One region of the Geobacillus zalihae genome, then DNA from elsewhere that is predicted to be linked to it. Evidence: riboswitches for the same ligand, from Rfam matches in the RefSeq annotation. Region 1 holds a riboswitch; the other holds the start of a gene.

Region 1 (7,976 bases):
ACGATGCCCCAACGCGGTTTTCCTTACAGCTCATCAAACCCATTATCCACTTGCACTTTCGTATATTGGCGCGGTTTTTGCTCGAAGAAGTCTGATTTGCCGAGGTCGACTTCTTCATACGCTTTAATCCAGCGGAGCGGGTTCGTCCGGTAGCCGTCAAACGGGCGGTCAAATCCGAGCTGGTGGGCGCGGACGTTGGCGTAAAACTTAATGTACGCTTCCAAATCAGCCAAGTCGATGCCATCGATGTCATTCCCAATGATTTCCCGAGCCCATTCGATTTCCAGCTCTGCCGCTTTCATAAACGTGTTCCGGACGAAATCGGCAAGCTCCGGCGTCCGATACTCCGGGTATTCGTTCAACACTTCCTTGAAAATTTTTGTAAACAAATCAACATGAATGTGCTCGTCACGGTTGATGTAATTGATCATCGTGCTCGTCGCCACCATTTTTTGCTGGCGCGCGAGGTTGTAGAAAAAGGCGAACCCCGAGTAGAAAAACAATCCTTCTAAAATAACGTCAAAGACGATCGACCGCAGCAAGTTCTCCACATTCGGCTCTTCGGCAAACGCCTTGTAGCCGTTCGTCACAAAATCGTTCCGCTTGCGCAGCGTCGGTTCGTTTCGCCAAAAGTCGAACACTTCATCTTGCTTTGCTTTCGGCACAAGGCTCGAGAGCACGTACGAATACGAATGGTTGTGAATGACTTCCTGCTGGGCAAGCATGATCATCAAGGCATTGATGCTTGGATCGGTAATGTAATCCGCCACACGTCCCGCGTAATCGGTTTGAATGCTGTCAAGCAGCGCCAACAGGCCGATGATTTTCAAAAACGCCTCCTGTTCGCGGGCGGTCAGCTGCGGAAACTGCTTCACATCTTGGGCCATATTGATTTCAAACGGCGTCCAAAAGTTGGCGAGCATTCGCTTATATTTCGCATACGCCCATGGGTAGGCGATATCGTCCCAGTTCAACACATTCGAGCAGCGGCCGTTGATGATGCCCGTCGAACGGTTCGGCGCCTCTGGATCCATAATCGGCCGTTTGACTAAGCTGATTGTCATGATCCATTCCTCCCTTTCAGCTAAGCTTCGGCGTGAATCTTTCCCCGGAATCGGCAACGTCCGGGGGAAGACCGTCAGCTCGCGCAAGAATCGCACTCGTCGATCGTCCCCGATGTCGAACGCACGTAATACGTCGTTTTCAGCCCCGACTTCCACGCCGTCAAATGCAAATCGAGCAGCTCTTTTGCCTTAATCGTGTTCACGACGTAGAAGTTAAAGGAGATGGCTTGGTCGATATGGCGCTGGCGGGCGGCGTTTTGCTTGATGCTCCAGCGCTGGTCGATATGGTACGCCGATTTGTAATACCATGTCGTCTGTTCGTTTAAATCCGGCACCGTAACGGGAATCTTATAATCTTTCTTTTCCTCGGCGTACACTTTTAAGAAAATCGGGTCAATGCTCGCTGTACTGCCGGCGATGATCGACGTCGAGGCGTTCGGCGCCACCGCCATCACATAGCCGTTTCGCATCCCATAGCGGGCCACGTCTTGCTTCAGCCGATCCCAATCCAATTCACCGTGGCTTTCGTAGCCGCGCCGCTCAAAATAAGCGCCTGTCTGCCAATCCGATCCTGGAAACGCCGGGTAGCTCCCTTTCTCTTTGGCGAGCTCCATGCTCGCTTGAATCGCCAAATACGCGATCGTTTCATACAGCTCGTCGGCATAGCGGACCGCTTCGTCCGACTCCCAGCGAATGCCTTTTAACGCCAACAAATGATGCCAGCCAAAGGTTCCAAGCCCGACAGCGCGGTATTTTTCGTTCGTCAGGCCGGCTTGCAGCACAGGGATATTGTTTAAATCAATGACATTATCGAGCATCCGCATTTGAATCGGGATCAGCCGCGCCAAAACGCCGTCGGTCACCGCCCGCGCCAAGTTGATCGACGATAAGTTGCAGACGACAAAATCGCCTGGGATTTTCTCAATGATGATCGTCCCGTCTTTCACATATTGCCGCTTCGTCACTGTCGGGCTTTGGTTTTGCGCGATTTCCGTGCAAAGGTTGCTGCAGTAGATCATCCCGAGATGGCGGTTCGGGTTTTGCCGGTTCACTTCATCGCGGTAAAACATAAACGGCGTCCCCGACTCGAGCTGGCTGCGCATAATGCTTTTCATCACGTCGATCGCCGGCACTTTTTCTTTCGACAGCCTTGGTTCGTTGACGCATCGCCAATATTTCTCGCGGAAACTCCCGCGCCCTTTTTCCTCATCATAAAAATCTTCCAAGCTAAACCCCATCACCTTCCGCACTTCATGCGGATCAAACAAGTACCAGTCGCCGCGCTGTTCGACTTGCTCCATGAACAAGTCCGGAATGCACACGCCGGTGAACAAATCATGCGTCCGCAGCCGTTCGTCGCCGTTGTTGAGCCGCGCATCGAGAAACGCAAAAATGTCTTTATGCCATACATCCAAATAGACGGAAATGGCCCCTTTGCGCTGCCCCAGCTGATCGACGCTCACCGCTGTATTGTTCAACTGCTTCATCCACGGGATGACGCCGGAGGAAACCCCTTTGAACCCTTTGATGTCGCTGCCGCGCGAACGGATTTTGCCTAAATAGACGCCGATGCCGCCGCCCGATTTCGACAAGTTGGCGATGTCGGTGTTGCTGTCATAAATTCCTTGCAAGCTGTCATCGACCGTATCGACAAAGCAGCTTGAGAGCTGGCCGTACGACTTCCCAGCGTTGGCAAGCGTCGGCGTCGCCACGGTCATGTATAAGTTGCTTAACGCCCAATACGCTTCCTTCACGAGCGCAAGCCGCTGCTTTTGCGGTTCATTCGCCATGAGCGTCATGGCAATGACCAAAAACCGCTCCTGCGGCAATTCATACAACCGCCGCTCATAATCGCGCGCCAAATACCGGTCCGCGAGCGTGCGCAGCCCAATGTACGTAAACAGCTTGTCCTTCTCCGGATCAAGAAACGCACCGATGGCGTCGACTTCTTCTTTCGTATAACGTTCAAGCAAGAACGGACTGTACACCCCTTGTTCCGTCAGCGCAACAAGCAGCGAGTAGAAATCGCCATACCGCTCGCGTTCATCGTACCCGCGCTGCCGCGCCGCTTCACGGTACAATTGCCGCAAATACAGCCGGGCGCACACAAACGTCCAGTCCGGCTCCTCTTCATCAATGTAAGAAAGTCCTTCCAAAATAGCCGTTTGGTGCAGCTGTTCTACCGTGACGGACTCCTTTCGGCTAAGAAGCTGCCAAACACGCTCGACGTATTCATCAAGCGACAGACGGCCGAATCCAGCGGCGGCTTGCCCAATCAGCGACGCAAACTCTTCACGTGAAAACGAAACCGGCTTCCCTTGGTCATCGAGGATGATCGTTTTCGTCAATACGGTCATTCGTTTCCCCACTCCTTCAATAAAAAATCCGCTCGGGCAGGCGAGCGGATGAAACGACAGACGGAAAAAAGGCATACGAAACCCTTTTTCTTTTCCCCTATCGTTTCATCTTCTCACACCCCGAAGAACATGAAACGTTCCAAGCAAGGCAGGTCTCCTGACTCGTGCATCGTCCTACTTTGGGGCCTTCCCAGCGGCGCGCCGAACGGCTCTTGCCGCCAGTGGCCATCCCATTTCGTCCGCACATACAGTTGCGGGGGCAGTTCCGGATTCACACCGGATTCCCTATTAAGTCCTGATGGACACCATTGCTTGGCAGAACGATATGTAGTTGTACAACAAGACTTCAAAACCAATATATAGTATTTAGCATCCTGATGGAACAAGCATATACCAAAACCGGGAAAATTGCAAGAGCGGGAGAAAGCAAATTTTCTCTTTCGCTTCGCCAAAGGCAAGGAAACTGTCCGCACCATCGAAAAAGGCGTTCTAGGTGTCGCCCTTAGAACGCCCTGTCGTTTCCCTGCTACGCCTCCAAAACAGACGCTGGCCGCTCCTCGCTTTGTGCGGATGAAGCAAAATCGTACTTCTTTTCCACATACACTTGATGCCAAACCATAAACGCCAACACCGTCCACAGCTTGCGGCTGTGGTCCGCCTTGTGGCGGGCATGTTCATCCAGCAGCCGATGGAGCACATCCTTATGGAACAGATGATCGGTTTCGCTTTCGTGGATGAGCTGTCTCGCCCAGTCATACATTTCGTTTTTCAGCCAGTGGCGAATCGGCACGGGGAACCCTAATTTTTTCCGGTTTAACACATGATCCGGCACGATGCCTTCGGCGGCTTTACGTAAAATATATTTCGTCGTACCGTTGGCTATCTTCATATCAGGGGCGATTTGCCTAGCAACCTCAAATACCTTTTTGTCTAAAAAGGGAACGCGCAGCTCAAGCGAATGGGCCATCGTCATTTTGTCCGCTTTGACTAAAATATCGCCCCTTAGCCATGTATGAAGATCAATATACTGCATCCGGTTGACGGGCGGGTCATGAAGCGTTTCGCGGTAAAACGGAGCCGTCACCGCCGTATATTCGCACCCTCCTCGGTACGTTTTGAGCAGCGCCGCTTTTTCCTTTTCGCTATAGATTTTGGCATTGCCGACATACCGCTCTTCAAGCGGCGTCGTGCCGCGCTCCAAAAAGCTTTTTCCTTTCATCCCGTCCGGAAGCAGCTTCGCGATCATCCGCAACACCGCTTTTACGATGTTTGGCATACGCACAAACAGCCGCAGCGACTCTGGTTCGCGGTAAATGTTGTAACCGCCGAACAGCTCGTCCGCCCCTTCGCCAGAAAGCACAACCGTGACATGCTTTCTCGCCTCACGAGCGACAAAATAAAGCGGCACCGCCGCAGGATCGGCAAGCGGATCGTCCATATGCCACATAATTTTCGGTAGCTCTTCCATATACTCCTGCGGTGAGATGACATAGCTAATGTTGTCTACCCCAAGCTTCTCTGCGGTTTCTTTTGCGACATCAATTTCGCTGAACCCTTCCCGCTCAAATCCGACGGAAAAGGTCTTCAGGTGCGGATGGAATTGTTTCGCGATGGCGACGATGAACGATGAATCAATGCCTCCCGACAAAAACGCACCGACCGGCACATCGCTGCGCATATGGACGCTGACCGAATCAAACAGCGCATCGCGGATTTGCTTGACAAGCTCCTCTTCCGATTGGCGAATGGGGTCGAAGGATGCCTTCCAATAACGATGAATCGTGAGCGGTTTTCCGACTTGTTTCTTGAGATAATGCCCCGGCTCCAGCTTGTAAATGCCGGCCGACATCGTCAGCGGCTCAGGGACATATTGGAATGTTAAATAATGCTGCAGGGAATCGCCGTTTAGCGACTCCTGTCCCAGAGCGAGCAAGATGCTTTTCTTTTCCGAAGCGAAAAACGTGCGGTCTCCTTGCTCCGCATAAAAAAACGGCTTAATGCCGAACGGATCGCGCGCCGCAAACACCGTTTTCTCTTGCTTGTCCCAAATGACAAACGCAAACATCCCGCGCAGTTTTTCGACCGCTTTTTCTTTTTCGGCGCTGTAAAGGGCGACAATCACCTCAGTATCCGAATGCGTCGCAAACGAATATCCTTTCGCCGCCAGCTCCTCCCGCAATTCAAGATAGTTGTAAATTTCCCCGTTAAAAATGATCCAATATCGATCGTTTTCATAAGACAGCGGCTGATGCCCCGCCTCCAGATCGATGATGCTCAGCCGCCGAAAGCCAAAACTCACGTATTCATCAAAAAAATACCCCTCATCGTCGGGGCCGCGATGGGTAATCAGGCGGTTCATCTCCATCAACGTTGTTTTCCATGTTTGCTCAATCGCTCTCGGGCGATCATGAATACAGCCAATAAAACCGCACATGGCGATGATTGTCCCTCCACTTTGCTAAGAAGAATCCAAAAACTAAACGAAAAACCTTTTTGTTTAAAACTAAAATTATGGATACAAAGATACTTTCGGCTCTTCACCACAAAGTGTACTTGACAAAGAAAGACGATTATGATAGAGAAAATCAAAACAGCATTTTTCCTTTTTATACCACACATCTCTTTGAGCAACATTGCTATCATGTTTGTCTTTAAAAGTCAAGTACATCTTTTGGTGATGAACCATACTTTCATTCTATCGTACACAACGTCAAGTTTCAAAAACAATCTGTTTCCATTTTTTCAGGAACACTGCTTGCAAGATTTTCAGTTCCTCATAATATTAACGATAAAGTATGGAGAAAGTGTGAATTTCACCATTTTTGCACATCGATCTGTTACGATAAAAACACACACGTATTACAAAGGAGTTGAGAATGGCTTGTTAGCGTTTATCCTTTTTTTGACTTTTCTCATCGTTTCCCTTTGTTTTGTTCTCTTGAGAAGCCCTCTGAACGGGAGGATGAATCAACGGTCGCTCGGATTGTATATTTCGTGTTTCTTGCTATTGGCCGCCTCATTATCCTATTATGCAAGCTCGGCCCAGATAGGCGATGCCATCAAAGCCTTCATACAGAACAGAAACAGCAGAGAAACCGACCCGTCCCCGAGCAATCAAGCAAAGGAGGCGAATCGATCAGCTGCCGCTTCAAAGAAACAATCGCTAAAGACATCCGTCCTGATTGACGCTCCCCTTTTGTCTCAGCTTCCGGAACTGCCGAGGGGATGCGAAGTAACCAGCTTGGCCATGCTCTTGAATCATGCGGGCATTCGCGTCGATAAGATGACGTTGGCGAAACAAATCAAGAAAAACCCTACTCCCTATCAAGTGCGGAATGGCCAAGTGTTTTACGGACACCCAAATGAAGGGTTTGTCGGCGATATGTATACGTTATCGAAGCCTGGATACGGCGTGTACCATAAGCCGATCAAGCAGTTGGCTGAGCGGTACTTGCCGAACCAAATCGTCGACTTAACAGGGCAATCGTTTGAGAACATCTATACATACTTGGCCAAAGGCACACCGGTTTGGGTGATCACCAACACCACCTTTCGTCCTCTTCCTCCCTCTGCCTTTCGGGAATGGCAAACCCCGCAAGGCCCGATCAAAATCACGTACCGGGAACACGCGGTGCTCATTACGGGATACGATGAGCAGTATATTTATTTCAATGATCCATTGACCGCTGTCAAAAACCAAAAAGCGCCGAAACAAGACTTTATCGACGCTTGGGTTCAAATGGGACGGCAGGCGATTACCTACCACCGTTAGACATCGGTGAATCCGAATCGCTTGCCTTTTTTGAATTTACCGCAACCGTGCCGGGAACGTATTGGTATCATTCCCATCAAAAAAGCGCCGAGCAAGTGGACAAAGGACTGTACGGAACATTAATCGTAGAACCGAAAAATGAAGAAAAAGTCGATCGAGATTACACGCTTGTATTCGATGAATGAAAAGTGCCCCGTCATCACTTCGGGGCACCTTCCGTATGTTATTTCACATCATATCCTTGCTCTTCAATCGCTTCTTTCAGTTTTTCTACGCTGACCTTTGTTTCATCATACTCCACATCAACCGTACCTTCTTGCAAATGCACCTCTACACGGCTGACGCCATCCAACGCTTGAAGGGCATTGGTCACCGCCGCTTTGCAATGTCCGCATGTCATTCCTTGTACTTGTAATGTAATCGTCATCATCCATTCCTCCTTAAATGTTTATAGTTTCACGCGTTTCAAACGAAGCGCATTGGTAACAACCGACACCGAGCTGAACGCCATCGCTGCCCCCGCGATCCATGGTTCTAATAATCCGAATGCGGCGACCGGAATGCCGATCGTATTATAAAACAACGCCCAGAACAGATTTTGCCGAATGTTTTTCATCGTTTGGCGGCTCAACTCAATGGCTTTCGGGATATGGCGCAAATCGCCGCCGACCAAGGTCACGTCCGCGGTCTCGATGGCGACATCAGCTCCCGTGCCAATCGCCATCCCAATATCCGCTTTCGCAAGAGCTGGAGCGTCGTTAATCCCATCGCCGACCATCGCCA
Region 2 (7,976 bases), 630 kb from region 1:
GATTATAGAAAAAAAGATGAACTCCTGTAAGTGCAGGAATTCATCTCGTTGACATGAGAAAATTCACGATTTACTCATGAATCGGAAGCAACGTCGTGACAGAGAAACCGTTCGTTCCATCGACAATGACCGTGCCATGAACAGAGGCCGCCCGTTCCTCCATGCCGATGATCCCGAGTCCTTTCTTGATCTTGGCCGCACCTTTCCCGTTATCTTTCACTTCCACCTTGATGACTCGATTCAACACGTGAATTTCAACGGCAATGGCCGTAGCCTCAGCGTATTTGCTCGCATTCGTCAACGCTTCGGCAATGTTCTCATAAATCACTTTCCATTGGATTGGTGTAATCACATCCAAATCCCCTTTGCATACGAGCGGAACCGGGAGATGATGTTGGGCGGAAAATTCCTCAATGAATAATTTCACCCGATTCAGCCCGATTTGCTCGAGCGGTGGCTTGATCTGTTTTAATGTCATCCGGATTTGTTCCATGCCTTCTTTGGAAATATGGATGGCGTTTTCCAACAGTTGTTTCGCCTTGTCGCGGTCCCCATCCATCAACCGTTTGGCCGCCTCCATCTGAATGAGCGCTCCAGCGAGCGAGTGGCCGATTTGGTCATGGATGCGCTGCGACAGACGGTTCCGTTCTTCCAACTGCAACGTATATTCCGACTGCTTGATGTATTGATGATATTCGCTGATCCTTCTTGTCAGCCGATGCAAATCGTTGCGCATTTGATCCAAACGATCTTCTTGTTGTTCCATCCGCTCGATGTGCCGCTTGACTGCCGTCACGCTGACAAAACTGAACAATGCCACAAAGCCGTATAATTTCCCCGCCGATGGATCAAGCCAAATCATCGGCGTCAACAACACCGCCCCGATCCCCCAAACTCGGTGGATATACACGGAGGCCAGCTCATACCCATTGAGAGGCAGCAACAACGCCCATAACGGCTCCACAAAGGCGGCGGCTAGAACGAGAAGAGCAACGGAACCAAACGCCGCTCCCCTTTTCCAACTCATATGGCGAACGATCAGGGCAAACAGCTGAAGACAAAAATAGATCAGAGAGACTAGAACAAAGCCCGCTCCCGTTCTCTGTTTCGATGAAATGTAATCGAATGCCGCATAGCCCCATACAATCAGCTTGTAAATGATCAGCAGCGATTCCATAACGTCCCCTCAGCCGACTTTTCCCGTCAGATAATAAACGGCAATTTGCGTTCGATGTTGCAGTCCGGTTTTGTCCAAAATCGATGTGATGTAATTGGCCACCGTTCCCTCGGAGAGAAATAGCTGTTTGGCAATCTCTTTATTCGAAAGCCCCTTCGCAATGAGCGCCATAATGTCCAACTCTCGTTCCGTAAACAGGCTTTTATCGATTTTCGGGGCTGCTTCTGTTTCTTCTTTTAAGTTGGACTTAATTTTGTCCATCACAATCTCCTGCATCACCACTTGGCCGTGATAAACCGCTTTGATCGCTTCGCGGATTCGTTCCGGGTCCGTATTTTTTAAAAAATATCCTTTTGCACCGTATTGAATGGCGTCTAGAATGTATTCATCATCATCAAACGTCGTCAAGATGAGCGGCTTTGTCTTCGTCTGCTCGCATAGAAGCTTTGTCGCTTCCACTCCATTCATGTTCGGCATGCGCACATCCAATAACGCGACATCAACTTCATGATGTCGACAATATTCCACTGCCTCTTTCCCATCGCCTACAGTCGCGGCGACATCAAACTCGTCATACGTGCTTAAGATGATCCGCAGCCCTTCGCGGACAAAGGGATTGTCATCGGCGATGAGCACTTTTATGCGCGGAACATGGGACGAAGAGTGATGTTCCATCTTTACCCACCCCTTTTCATCATGACGCCTGTCCACTACCTCGCGTGCATGATTTTCATGGTTTACTTTCATCTTTCCAAAACCGGAGGAACTATTCTTTCAACGTGGACCATTCGTGCACACAAACATATGCCTTCAAGGCGGCCTTCTGTCCAGCGAGTGAGAAAATGATTGTACACAAATCGGCAACATCCTATGATGCTCCGGATATACGGTTCCTGTTCTTTTGTCGGATAGAGACGGACGGAACAGGCTTGGCGCATTCCAATCGTCAAGAAAATTATACCATATTGCGCTTCCTCCCACTCCTTTAAGGGGGAGAGGAGCACAAGATTTCTGTAATGAATAAGGGCGATTTTTTCCGTTGCCACAGAGGAAATGAACCAAAGCAAGAGCAGGCCGAACCGAGTCGACGCTGGGATGCGTCCGGTGTTGCCAAGAGTAGCTGTCGGATCAAGACATGGGAACAGAGCCAAGCTCGATCGAATAGGCAAAACGGAAGGCAGGTCGAGGTGCCCATTCACCAACGGAGCGATCATCCTGTACCGAAACAGTGCGATGTCGTGTCTCATCGACTTATCCATCTGGATCTCCTCCTCGTCTTTCCCACCATCCATATACATTTGAATGTCAATGACAAAGTCGTGAAACTTGATCAAATTTCCTCCCCATCTTTGAAACAAATGGAAATTTCCGCCCGAAACGGCTCCTCACCACAACATGTACTTGACAAGCAATACAGCTTCCTGCACAAAGATTTGAAAAAATCACTGATTTGTTGATTTTCCCTTACAAGCGTAAATGGGGTATGTTCAGAAAAAATCATGTACAACTTTTGGTGAAGAGCCTCCGAAACAATTCACAAAAAATTTAGCACACTCTTCAGAAAAGAGGGAAAAGGCTTTCTGAAAGAATGTACAAGAAACGGTGTTTTGTTTTCGCAGAAAAATTCCATGGGCAGCGCACTTTGCCCTCCACCCGGGGATGAAAATCACACGTCAGTCCTGCATTTTCACAAAAAACATATTTTTACATAAAATACTAATATTAACTCAAAAAATATCCCTGCTTACTATGCCGTTATGCCTCTTAAAACCCCTTCACAAAAACATTTCGGTTGAAAAAAACAAAAAATTCTTTTATTCTAAATTTTATACAACCAAATAATCAGTTCACGCAACAGGTGGTTCACACATGTGGTGAACCTTAAAAGGGAAGTTTGGTGAAAATCCAACACGGTCGCGCCACTGTGATGCAGAGCTGTTTATCACAATCCACTGTTTCATTTGAAATGGGAAGGAGATAAACAGCGATGAAGCTAAGTCAGGAGACCTGCCTGTTGTATGCACTTTCGACCTACGCGTCATAGGGAGGAGTGAGGACATATGATATTGAGGCACTTCACGTATCTCAATACAAGCTAGTTATACCCTCCTTCCGTTGGAAGAGGGTTTTTTGCTTGATTGGGATCAAATAACTGGAGGTGCTTCCACATGTTCATCCGCAGTTCAAATGTAGGGTATCCACGCATTGGGGAGAAAAGAGAATGGAAAAAGACGTTAGAATCGTTTTGGAATGGGCAGATCACCAAAGAACAATGCACCAAAATGATGGAAGCGATTCGACTTGATTCGATTCGTAAACAGATGGAGAAAGGAATCGATCTCATTCCAATTGGAGATTTTTCTTTATACGATCACGTATTAGATACAGCATTCATGTTTGGATATATTCCAGAGCAATTTCAACAAATAGACGATACACTTGAGCAATATTTTGCGATGGCACGCGGGACAAATGGGCAACATGCGCTTGAAATGACGAAATGGTTTAATACAAATTACCATTACATCGTGCCTGAAATTGGACAAACAAAGCCAAGATTAGTGGAGAATCGCCTATTGAAAGAATACAACCTTGTAAAAGAAACATTCGATTTAGAAACAAAACCTGTGTTGCTTGGACCGATTACGTTTCTTTTGCTTTCTAAGCAATACGATCGACACGAGTGGCGCAAACATCTCGCACGATTAGTTCCTGTTTATGTAGAATTATTCAAACAACTAAGCGAAGCGGGCGTGTCATTCGTCCAAATCGATGAACCGATTCTCGTCCAAGATATAGACGATGACATCGTCGATGCATTTCGTGATGTATATGAAGTTTTTCATCGCGGTGTACCAAATATAAACCTTATTTTACAAACATATTTTGATAGCGTGTCGCATTATCGTGAAATCGTTGCTTTACCTGTCGCAGGCATTGGGCTTGACTTTGTACATGATAATGGCGAAAACATGAAAAACATAAACACCTATGGATTTCCGAAAGATAAAATATTAGTTGCTGGGATTGTAGATGGCCGCAATGTATGGAAAAGTTCGCTTGCCCAAAAAGCGACGCTCCTTCACCATCTAGCAAACGTTGCTGAACAACTGATCATTCAACCGTCTTGCAGCTTACTGCACGTCCCTGTCACGACAAAACACGAACATTCACTGCCGCCGGAGCTCGCTGGGGCTTTATCATTTGCCGATGAAAAATTAGATGAAATACGTATGCTGACAGAATATATGAAAGGAAACACAACAATCGACAAGCTAATCCAATACGACGAACAAACAAACAGTAATTTAGCCAAGTTCCGCAAACAACAAGAACAAATAAACGAGATCACAGCCGTTCCGGTAAGCCGAACACCTTACAGCAAACGACGAAAGATACAACAATCACATTTGCAACTCCCGCTGTTGCCGACAACGACAATCGGCAGCTTCCCGCAGACGAGCGACGTGCGTCAAGCTCGGATGAAGTGGAAAAAAGGGGAATGGAACGATCATCAATATAAGTCCTTTATAAAGAAAGAAATCGCAAAATGGATCGACATTCAAGAGCAACTGCAGCTCGACGTGCTTGTCCATGGGGAATTTGAGCGCACAGATATGGTAGAATTTTTCGGTGAAAAGCTGCAAGGCATGGCATGCACGACAAACGGCTGGGTACAATCGTATGGATCACGTTGTGTTCGCCCGCCCATTATTTTTAGCCATGTGTCCTACCAACAACCGATGACCGTAGAAGAAACGGTATATGCCCAGTCGCTGACCCATAAACCTGTCAAAGGCATGCTGACAGGCCCTGTAACCATGTTAAACTGGTCGTTCGTTCGCGACGACATTCCACGAAAACATGTGCTGACACAGCTCGCCTTGGCCATTCGTGAAGAAGTGTTGCGCTTGGAAGCGAAAGGCATACGCATCATTCAAGTCGATGAACCAGCATTGCGGGAAGGATTGCCATTGAAAAAGGAAAAACACGCATCCTATTGGGAAGATGCCGTTATGGCGTTTCGTCTTGCTACCTCATCAGTGAAAGAGGAAACGCAAATTCATACCCATATGTGCTATTCACAGTTTGAACAGATGATGCATGTCATCGATAAACTTGATGCCGACGTCATTTCCATTGAATCATCGCGAAGCCATGGTGAGCTTATTGCTGCATTTGAAACATATGAGTACAAAAAAGAAATCGGCTTAGGGGTTTATGACATTCACAGCCCACGCATTCCGACAAAAAAAGAAATAAGCGAACAAATCGAGCGAGCGCTTCGCGTCCTTCGTCCAGAACAATTTTGGGTCAATCCCGATTGCGGATTAAAAACGCGAAAAGAAAAGGAAGCAATTGCCGCACTCAAAGCGATGGTGGAAGCCGCGCGCGAATACCGGGAGCGACTTTTGGCTTGCGGAGGGAAACCGTCATGGAAGTAAACGTCGAGCAATCAAAAACGATTCAAATGCGGCTCGTTTTGCCTTCTGATACGAACCATCTTGGCACGATTTTTGGCGGCACCGTTTTAGCGTATATTGATGAAATTGCAGCAATATCCGCCATGCGCCATGCACGAAAAGCGGTCGTCACCGTTTCGATCGACAAAGTTGATTTCATTTCGTCCGCGAAAGTAGGCGATATTTTAAAACTTGAAGCATTCGTCTACTCGACTGGACGCACATCCATGAAGGTATTCGTCAAAGTCGAAACAGAAGATTTATTTACAGGCGAACATCACTTGACCACTACATGCTTTTTGACGATGGTCGCCATCGATCAAAACAAAAAACCGACGCCTGTTCCAAAAGTCATCATTAGCGAACAGGAGGAACAAATCGTACAACTGTATCAGCAAAACAATAAGGTATAAATATTTATACCCCAGACTGTTGAAAAACGATTTTGTCAAGGACAAAATCGTTTTTCTTTTTGGCTCTTCACCACAACATGTACTTGACAAGCAATACGGTTTCCTGCACAAAGATGTGCAAAAATCACGGATTTGTTGATTTTCCCTCACAAGCGTAAATAGGGTATGTTCAGAAAAAATCAAGTACAACTTTTGGTGAAGAGCCTTTATGGTAAAATAGAAAATAGAAGTCCATAACCAAAGGGAGGAATGGCCATGTCCCGCGCACAACAATGGGTGCAATATTTCCTTTCGCACCGCCGTGTCACGCTGGAACTGATCCACAAAATCGACGAAGCGCATTATGATTACAAACCGACGCCGACCTCGATGACAGCGAAGCAGCTGGCGACGCATATGCTGTTCAGCTTCTACAATTTCGCTAATACGGCAAAACACGGCGATCCATCGCTGTTCCGGCAAAAAATCGAGGAGCCGGAGACGAATTTGGCCAAGCTGGCGGAAACATATACGGAAAAAACGAGGCAGCTCATCGAATCGATGAGCGATGACGACTTCGACCGGACGCTCGATTTAACATCGATTTTCGGCATTCAAATTCCAGCCAAGCAGTTGTTGCAAATGGCAATGGATCACGAAATTCATCATAAAGGCCAGCTGTTCGTCTACGTCCGCGGCATGGGGCATACGGACTTACCGCTTTTTGTCAAACGCGGTTAAAACTAACGAAGGGGGATCCCAGACAGAAACGGGACACCCCTTTCTTATTTTTGTCTGCCAAACCTGAAAAAGAAATTCATTGCAAGGTATTTCACCCTGCTCCCTATACCCCCTTGATCAACTGCTCGATGATCGCTTGATTTTTCTCTTGAAACCGCTCGTTATGAGAGGAGACCATGGCAAATCGTTCCGCTGATGGATCAATGAACCGCTTGGCACTGTTGACTGCATTGGCGGCGTCTTGGAAAGCTCCGGCGATCAGATGAAGTTTGCCGTCATACTTTAAAATGTCGCCCGCCGCATACAGCCCCGGCACCGAAGTCTCGCTGTTCGCATTGCCCGCGATATAGTAGTCATCCACCATTTCGATATGCAAAGGGCTGTTTTTCAGAAGCGAAGTGTCAATTTCATAACCATGGCTGACGATCACCTCATCCACGGGCAGATGGACGACCTCACCGGTCGCATGGTTGGTCAGCTCGACCTGCTCAATGGCATGATGGCGGGCATCAGCAATCAGTTTCGTAATCGATGTATGAAAATAACAAACCGCCCCGCTGTGAAGCAGCTGTGAAACTTGCGCTTCATGGCCTTTGAACTCTTCGTTTCGGTAGGTGACATAAACGGTTTTGGCGATCGGCACGAGCTCGTTTGCCCAATCGACCGCCGAATTGCCGCCGCCGGAAATGATCACGGTTTTCCCTTTAAATCGCTGGAGCGATTTGACGGTATAATGCAAATTCGTCACCTCAAATGTTTCCGCCCCTTCGATGTCCAGCTTTTTCGGTTTGATGATGCCGCTTCCGACTGCTACAATGACCGTTTTGGACCAATGTTGCGCTCCTGAAGCGGTTTGCAGCAAAAATGTGCCGTCCGGTTGGCGTAGGATGGCCGTGACTTTTTCATTCAAAACGATTGTTGGGTCAAATAACAGCGCCTGCTTGATCAATTGGTTCATCAATTGTTCTCCTGTAATGGGCGCATGCCCTCCGACATCCCAAATAAACTTTTCCGGGTAGACATGCAACTTGCCGCCCAACTGCGGCTGGTACTCGATCAACTTCGTCTTCATTTGACGCAGCCCGCTGTAAAACGATGCATACAATCCCGCTGGTCCGCCGCCGATAATGGTGACATCGTACAAATCGGCCATCACTGTTCCCTCCGCATCTGATTTAAAAACGATTTTCATTATCATTAAAT

What was found. A riboswitch is a leader RNA that binds a small molecule or an ion and turns the genes downstream of it on or off. The one in region 1 is predicted to bind cobalamin.
Region 2: another riboswitch for cobalamin. It lies ahead of metE (5-methyltetrahydropteroyltriglutamate--homocysteine S-methyltransferase); the one in region 1 lies ahead of QWV57_RS04360 (ribonucleoside-diphosphate reductase subunit alpha).

What each region holds. Positions count from the first base shown of each region.
Region 1 is NZ_CP129217.1:833,644-841,619, reverse strand. Features, by position in the region: gene QWV57_RS04365 (ribonucleotide-diphosphate reductase subunit beta) at 24-1,064, opposite strand; gene QWV57_RS04360 (ribonucleoside-diphosphate reductase subunit alpha) at 1,139-3,496, opposite strand; cobalamin riboswitch at 3,552-3,747, opposite strand; gene asnB (asparagine synthase (glutamine-hydrolyzing)) at 3,948-5,855, opposite strand; gene QWV57_RS04350 (C39 family peptidase) at 6,303-7,193, shown strand; partial or broken gene QWV57_RS04345 (multicopper oxidase domain-containing protein) at 7,223-7,375, shown strand; gene copZ (copper chaperone CopZ) at 7,417-7,620, opposite strand; gene QWV57_RS04335 (heavy metal translocating P-type ATPase) at 7,642-7,976, opposite strand, start outside.
Region 2 is NZ_CP129217.1:201,371-209,346, reverse strand. Features, by position in the region: gene QWV57_RS01135 (sensor histidine kinase) at 71-1,177, opposite strand; gene QWV57_RS01130 (response regulator) at 1,187-1,852, opposite strand; gene QWV57_RS01125 (helix-turn-helix domain-containing protein) at 1,921-2,376, opposite strand; partial or broken gene QWV57_RS17980 (helix-turn-helix domain-containing protein) at 2,359-2,436, opposite strand; cobalamin riboswitch at 3,017-3,206, shown strand; gene metE (5-methyltetrahydropteroyltriglutamate--homocysteine S-methyltransferase) at 3,346-5,622, shown strand; gene QWV57_RS01115 (acyl-CoA thioesterase) at 5,613-6,053, shown strand; gene QWV57_RS01110 (DinB family protein) at 6,309-6,773, shown strand; gene QWV57_RS01105 (NAD(P)/FAD-dependent oxidoreductase) at 6,877-7,926, opposite strand.